3 regions of the Ancylobacter polymorphus genome follow, and region 1 is predicted to be linked to each of the others. Evidence: riboswitches for the same ligand, from Rfam matches in the RefSeq annotation. Region 1 holds a riboswitch; each other region holds the start of a gene.
The links. Region 1 has a riboswitch for cobalamin ahead of cobW (cobalamin biosynthesis protein CobW). Riboswitches for the same ligand answer to the same signal wherever they lie in the genome.
Positions count from the first base shown of each region.

Region 2: another riboswitch for cobalamin. It lies ahead of K9D25_RS14505 (ABC transporter substrate-binding protein); the one in region 1 lies ahead of cobW (cobalamin biosynthesis protein CobW).
Region 3: another riboswitch for cobalamin. It lies ahead of K9D25_RS07045 (energy-coupling factor ABC transporter permease); the one in region 1 lies ahead of cobW (cobalamin biosynthesis protein CobW).

Region 1 is NZ_CP083239.1:2,573,548-2,575,800, reverse strand. Features, by position in the region: gene cobN (cobaltochelatase subunit CobN) at 1-38, opposite strand, end outside; gene cobW (cobalamin biosynthesis protein CobW) at 163-1,224, opposite strand; cobalamin riboswitch at 1,338-1,542, opposite strand; gene cobU (bifunctional adenosylcobinamide kinase/adenosylcobinamide-phosphate guanylyltransferase) at 1,692-2,207, shown strand; gene cobO (cob(I)yrinic acid a,c-diamide adenosyltransferase) at 2,204-2,253, shown strand, end outside.
Region 2 is NZ_CP083239.1:3,075,313-3,077,565, forward strand. Features, by position in the region: gene K9D25_RS14500 (uracil-xanthine permease family protein) at 1-219, opposite strand, end outside; cobalamin riboswitch at 503-723, shown strand; gene K9D25_RS14505 (ABC transporter substrate-binding protein) at 831-1,877, shown strand; gene K9D25_RS14510 (FecCD family ABC transporter permease) at 1,874-2,253, shown strand, end outside.
Region 3 is NZ_CP083239.1:1,501,608-1,503,860, forward strand. Features, by position in the region: gene K9D25_RS07040 (Crp/Fnr family transcriptional regulator) at 1-732, shown strand, start outside; cobalamin riboswitch at 762-994, shown strand; gene K9D25_RS07045 (energy-coupling factor ABC transporter permease) at 1,030-1,707, shown strand; gene K9D25_RS07050 (CaiB/BaiF CoA transferase family protein) at 1,797-2,253, shown strand, end outside.

The DNA.
Region 1 (2,253 bases):
TCGTCGAGGCTGGAGGAGCTGGTGGCGAGAATGTGCATGGGAAGGCGGGTCTCCTGAAATCGTCATCCCGGCCGACACGCAGCGCCGGGCCGGGATCGGTTGCCGTTCATTCCGGCCGGCGATCCCGGATCGGCCTCGCGGCCGTCCGGGATGACGGAAGGCTCACGCCGCCACGCGCTCCCCGGCGAGGATCGCCTCCACCTTGGCGCGGTCGAGGCCCTTCAGCCCGATGGCGACGAGGCGCCCGGTGCGCTCAGCTTCGCCCCAGGGGCGGTCGAAATGATGCGCCACGCGCGGGCCGACCGCCTGCACCAGCAACCGCATCGACTTGCCGGCGACGGGCAAAAACCCCTTCACCCGCAGCACGTCGGCCTCCTCCGCCGCCCGCTCCACCCGTGCCGCGAACTCGGCCGGGTCGGTGATTTCAGGCACCGCGACGACGAAACTGTCGAAATCGTCGTGGTCGTGGTCGAGCTCGTCATCGTGATGCGTCTTGCGGTTCTCGATGTCGTTCTCGGTGCCGATGCCGAGGCCCATCAGGATCGCCGGGTCGATCCGCCCCTCGGTCACGCTCACCACCCGCACGCCCTTGGGCAGTTCGGCGTCGAGCGCGGCGCGGGCCTTGGCCTGGCCGGCATCATCGATCAGGTCGGCCTTGGTCAGGATGACGAGATCGGCGCAGGCGATCTGGTCGTCGAACACTTCCTCGATCGGGTCGTCATGGTCGAGGCTGTCATCGGCGGCGCGCTGAGCGGCGAGCGCGTCGTGGTCATGCGCCACGCGGCCGGAGGCCAGCGCCTCGCCATCCACCACCGCCACCACGCCGTCCACCGTCACCCGGCTCTTGATCGCCGGCCAGTGGAAGGCCTGCACCAGGGGCTTGGGCAGAGCGAGGCCGGAGGTCTCGATCAGGATGTGATCGACCTTCGGCTCCCGCGCGAGAATGGCGTCGAGCGCCGGCACGAAATCATCCGCCACGGTGCAGCAGATGCAGCCATTGGCGAGTTCGACGATGTTCTCTTCCGGGCAGGTGTCGATGCCGCAGCCTTTGAGGATGTCGCCGTCGATGCCGACATCGCCGAATTCGTTGACGATCACCGCCAGCCTCTTGCCGCGCGCATGCTCCAGCACATGGCGGATCAGCGTCGTTTTCCCCGAGCCGAGAAAGCCGGTGACGATGGTGCAGGGGACACGATCAAGGGCGGTGCGGGAATCGGTAGTCATGCGGCATCTCCACGGGCGACGGATTCGTGGGATGCGTCGGTCGCGGGGAGGAATCCCCGCGCGAAGCCGCGCCGTGGCGCGTCTCTGCCTGTCTGCCGGGCACCCCGCCGGCACGCACGACCGGACCGCCGGCAGGTCTCCTGGCTCGCGGGTCGCCGCCTCGTCGCCGCCTTCCCGGAGAGGTCTCCAGTGGCTTCCGGCTGAGGCTCGCCGCTTACAGTTGCGGGGGCAGCCGCGGAATTGGGGCCCGAGAGCCCCGCACCGCATTCCCTCTTCGTCCCTCCCTCGCGGGAGGAAACCGTCGGTCGCGGCCACTAAAGGAGGCTTGGCCGGCAAAGTCAAACCGCAGGCCCCGGCCCCCGGCGGTTGCCCGCCCCCGCGCCGCCGCTATAGTCCGCCGCTCGCCCGCCGCCGCCCCATTGGGAGCCGATGACGATGCCGCCCCGCTTTGCCCCGGTCTGCCTGCCATGGCGCTGACGCTCGTTCTCGGCGGCGCGCGTTCGGGCAAGAGCGCCTATGCCGAAGGCCTCGTCACCGCCCTGCCGCCGCCCTGGTGCTACCTCGCCACCGCGCAGGCCTTCGACGACGAGATGGCCGCGCGCATTGGCGAGCACCGCGCCCGCCGCGCGGAAGGCTGGGAGACGCGGGACGCCCCGCACGACCTCGCCGCCGCGCTCAAGGCGCTGCCGCCCGGCCGGCCGGTGCTGGTCGATTGCCTCACCCTCTGGCTTTCCAACCGGCTGCTGGCGGAAGCTGACCTTGCCACGGAGTCCGCCGCGCTGGTGGAAGCGCTCGCCGCCCATGACGGGCCGATTGTGGCCGTCTCCAACGAGGTCGGCCTCTCCATCGTGCCGGACAATGCGCTGGCCCGCCGGTTCCGCGACGCGCAGGGACGGCTCAACCAGATGGTCGCCGCCCGCGCGGAGCGCGTGGTGTTCACCGTCGCCGGCCTGCCGCTTTACGTGAAAGGAAGCGCCGCATGAGCGAGATTTCCCCCGAGGAGGCCGCCCGCCACCGCGCCAAGATGGA
Region 2 (2,253 bases), 500 kb from region 1:
CAGGCATTCCAGCAGCGTGGCGAGCCCCATGAAGATGATGCAACTGGTGATGAAAAGCTGGGTATCGTCGAAGGACAGCCCCGCCTCGGCGGCGGCGACGAGCGGATAGACGATGAACAGCAGCGCGAGCGTGGCGTGCTGGACCCCGAGGATGAGCACCGTGCCGACGGGCGGCTTCTCATTGGCCGAGTAGATGATGTTTGTCGGCTTGCGCGGCATTGCGGGCCCTTGGAAGACATGGCGGGGCCAGGGCGGCGCCCGTCCGGATGCGGGATCGAGGCTTCCGCCCGACGCTGCCGACGGCAGGGGAATCTGCTGGTGCGACTATGATATTTCGCCGAGGGCCGGGCAAGGTCGACCATCGCCAACTTTCGGCGCGTGCCGGCGGGTGCGGGCCTTGTCGTCGTAAGTGATACAATGTATCAAATTCATTCTGCGCTGGCGCAAGCCGGGCGAAGGGCTCGGGCGAACCGGCACGCTTGACGGCGGGGGCGAAGCGTTTACGGTCGCGGTCGATCACGGTTCTTCGGGCACCCGCCCGAAGCTAAGAGGGAATTCGGTGAGGCGCCCCGCGCCAAAGCCGAGGCTGCCCCCGCAACTGTAAGCGGCGAGCCCTCTGCCCATCGTCCACTGGCGTTCCGGTTTCGGCCGGGCGCTGGGAAGGCCGGGCGGAGCCAGCGTCGACCCGCGAGCCAGGAGACCTGCCCTGATCGCACACAATCTTTCGGGCGGGGTGCTCCGAAGGTTGCCTTCCCGGCGGGCGTGCGAATCGCTCCCGCCTGGGCGGTGCCCTTTACGCTTCCCGTCTTCCTGTTCAGGAAGCGGTGACAATGCTCAACACGACCTCTCATCTTTTCCGTCGCTCGGCCCATGGCCTCGCCGTGGCGCTTGGCCTGCTCGCCGGCGCGGGCATGACGCAGGCCCTTGCCGGCACGACCTATCCGCTCACCCTTGAGAATTGCGGCTCCAAGGTGGTGATCGACCACGCGCCCAAGCGCGTGGTGAGCATCGGCCAGGCGCAGACGGAAATCCTCTATGCGCTCGGCCTCGGCGACCGCGTGGTGGCCAGCGCGCTGTGGTTCGGCCCCGTGGCCAAGCCTTATGCGGCCGTGAATGAAGGAGTGAAGCGGCTCGCCGACAATGATCCGAGCTTCGAGGCGGTGGTCGGGCAGGAGCCGGACCTCGTGGTCGCGATGTATGAGTGGCACATCGGGCCCAATGGCATCGTCGCCAAGCGCGAGCGCTTCGACGGGGTGAAGGTGCCGGTCTATGTTTCGCCCACCGACTGCGTCGGCAAGGACAATAGCGGCGCCGGCGACGGGGTGCGGACGCAGATGTATTCGACCGAGCTGCTCTACCGGAACATCCGCGAATATGGCGCCATCTTCGACGTGTCGGACCGCGCCGAGGCACTGGTCGCCCGGCTGAAGGCGCGCGAGGAAGCCGCCGCACGCAAGGTCGCAGCGCTGAAGGGCCGGGATATGTCCATGGCGCTGTGGTTCTCCAGCAAGGAGATCAAGGGCGACGCCTTCCTTGCCGGAAAGAACGGCGTGCCGGCCTATGTGATGGAACAGCTCGGCGCCCGAAACATCATCACCACCGAGGAGGAATGGCCGCTGGTCGGCTGGGAAACCATCGCCGCCAACGACCCCGACGTGCTGGTGCTGGTGAAGATGGACCGCCGCCGCTTTCCCGCCGACGATATCGACGCCAAGCTCGCCTTCCTCAAGACCGACCCGGTGGCGAGCCAGCTCTCCGCCGTGAAGAACGGGCGCATCGTCATCGTCGATGTCGCGGCCACACGGCCGGGGCTCGACACGGTGGACGGCCTGGAGGCCATCGCAGCGGCGGTGCAGGGCTTCGGTCTGGTCCATTGAGCCACATCGCCATCGGGCCGAACTGGCCGGCGCGGTTTGCCCTCGCCGGCCTCTCCCTCGCCGCGCTCGTCGTCGCCATCGCGCTGGCGGTGACGGTCGGCGAGATGCCGATTCCGCTTGGCGTCGCCTTCCGCGCGCTCGGCAACGGGCTGTTCGATCTCGGCTACCCTGTCAGCGCCATCCAGCAGGGGGTTATCTTCGAGTACCGGCTCAGCCGGGCGCTGATGGCGGCCTTGTGCGGCGGCGCGCTGGCGCTTTCCGGCGCGATCCTGCAGGCGCTGCTGCGCAACCCGCTGGCGGAACCCTATATTCTCGGCGTCTCCGCCGGCGCTTCCACGGGCGCGGTGTGTGTGATGATCCTCGGCTTTGGCGGGGC
Region 3 (2,253 bases), 1.1 Mb from region 1:
CGCAGCCCCGCGCTCGCCCCCAGCCCCGTGCTTTGCTGGGCGACGGGCCTCACCGTCGGCCTGCCCGCCGCGGGGGACACGACCCCGCTCTATCGTGTGGCGAAGGGCTGCCTGGCGCTGATGCGCCAGCTTGATGCCGAGCGGCGGCAGATCCTCGACATTCTCGGTCCCGGCCGTTTGCTCGATGCGGCCATGCTCGCGCGGCTGGAGGGGACGGCGGTGACGCTGGCGCCGACCGAGCTTGCGCCGGTGGCGGCGCCTCCCGAGCTGTGCCGCCGGCTGAGGGCGGAGAACCAGGAACTGCTGCTGGTGCGCGCGCTCGGCCATGTCACGCGGCTCGGCCGGCAGAGCGCCGGCGAGCGCGTGGCGGCGGCGCTGCTGGACCTCGCGGCGCAGTTCGCGCCAGCCGGCGCGGCGCGCGGGCCGGCGGTCGGCTTTCCCCTGCATCTCGGCCGGGGCGACCTTGCCGACTGGCTCGGCCTGACGCTGGAGACGGTGAGCCGCTGCATGAGCCGCCTGCGCGAAGAGGGGCTGATCGCTTTCGGCCGGGAGGGGGGGCTGGTGCTGGAAGACCCCGCCGCGCTCGCGCGCGTCGCCGTCGGTGCCCGCAAGGTGGAGGCGCTCTATGCCGCTAAGGGGCGTCCGGCGGGGCACCCGGCCGACGCCCGCCGGCCGGGCCGCCGGACCGCGCGGCCTGCGCCTTCCGGAGAGGTCGCGACTTGCGCGCCGTGAGCGCGCGCTGTTCTATGCGCGGGTCGATGCACCCATCGATTCCTCATGGTGTCCGCGAGGCCAGCCCTCGCGGATGAAACGGGAACGGGGAAGGGCGTGGCGCCGCAAGGTGGCGCGCCCGAAGCCCCGACCGCCCCCGCGACTGTGAGCGGCGAGCGGCCTTCCATCGAGCCACTGGAACGGACCTTCGGGCCCGTCCGGGAAGGCGGAAGGCATGCCGTGACCCGCGAGTCAGGAGACCGGCCAGGAGGAGGAACCCCATGCGCGCCGTCGGGTGAGACGGCACAGGAGAACACCATGCATATCGAACCCGGCCTCGTGGCCGAAGGAAAGATCTGGCTCAGCTATGTGACGGCGGCCGGCGCGGGCGCCTTTACGCTGAAGCTCGCCGCCGAGGCGGTGGCCGAGCGCGGCCTCGTCTCGCTCGCTATCCGCAGCCTCGCCACCACGGCGCTCGTCTTCTGCTTTTTCGAGGTGCTGCCGCACCATCCGGTGGGCGTTTCCGAGGTGCATCTCATCCTCGGCTCGACGCTGTTCCTCATCTTCGGTGTGGCGCCGGCGGCGATCGGGCTGGCGGCGGGGCTGGCGATCCAGGGCGTTTTCTTCGCGCCGTTCGACCTGCCGCAATATGGCATGAACGTCACCACGCTGCTGGTCCCACTGTTCGCACTGGCCTCACTGTCCACCCGACTGGTCGCGCCGAACACGCCCTATGTGGAGCTCAAGTACCGGCAGGCGCTGGCGCTTTCCACCACCTACCAGGCGGGAATCGTGGCCTGGGTGGCGTTCTGGGCCTTCTACGGCCACGGTTTCACGGTGGAAAACGCGTCGTCGATCGCGTCCTTCGGTGCGGCCTATATGCTTGTTATCATTGTGGAACCTCTCGTCGATCTCGCGGTGCTCGCCGCCGCCAAGGCGCTGAGCGGCCTGCGCGGGACGCCGCTGTTCGAGCGGCGGCTCTACGACCCGGCGTGACACTCCGTGCCGGGTGGCGCTAAGCCGCCCGGCATTGGTCCTTTCCGTCGATAGATCGAAAAAAAACGGCGTGTGAGGAAGCACTTACCATGGAAGCGTCGCAAGCCGGTCCCACCGAAGGCCCGCTCAGCGGTATCCGGGTGATCGAACTCGGCAATCTGATCGCCGCTCCCTTCGCCGCCCGGCTGATGGCGGAGTTCGGCGCCGAGGTGATCAAGGTCGAGGCGCCGGGCGAGGGCGATCCGCTGCGCAAATGGCGCAAGCTGCATGAGGGCACCTCGTTGTGGTGGTACCTGCAGTCGCGCAACAAGAAATCCGTCGCCATAAATATGCGCCTGCCCGAGGGGCAGGAGGTGGTGCGCCGCCTGGTGCGCGAGGCGGATGTGTTGATCGAGAATTTCCGCCCCGGCACGCTGGAGCGATGGGGGCTCGGCTGGGACGCGCTGAAAGCCATCAACCCGAACCTCGTCATGGTCCGCATCTCCGGCTTCGGCCAGGATGGGCCCTATCGCGAGCGGCCCGGCTTCGGGGCGGTGGGCGAGGCGA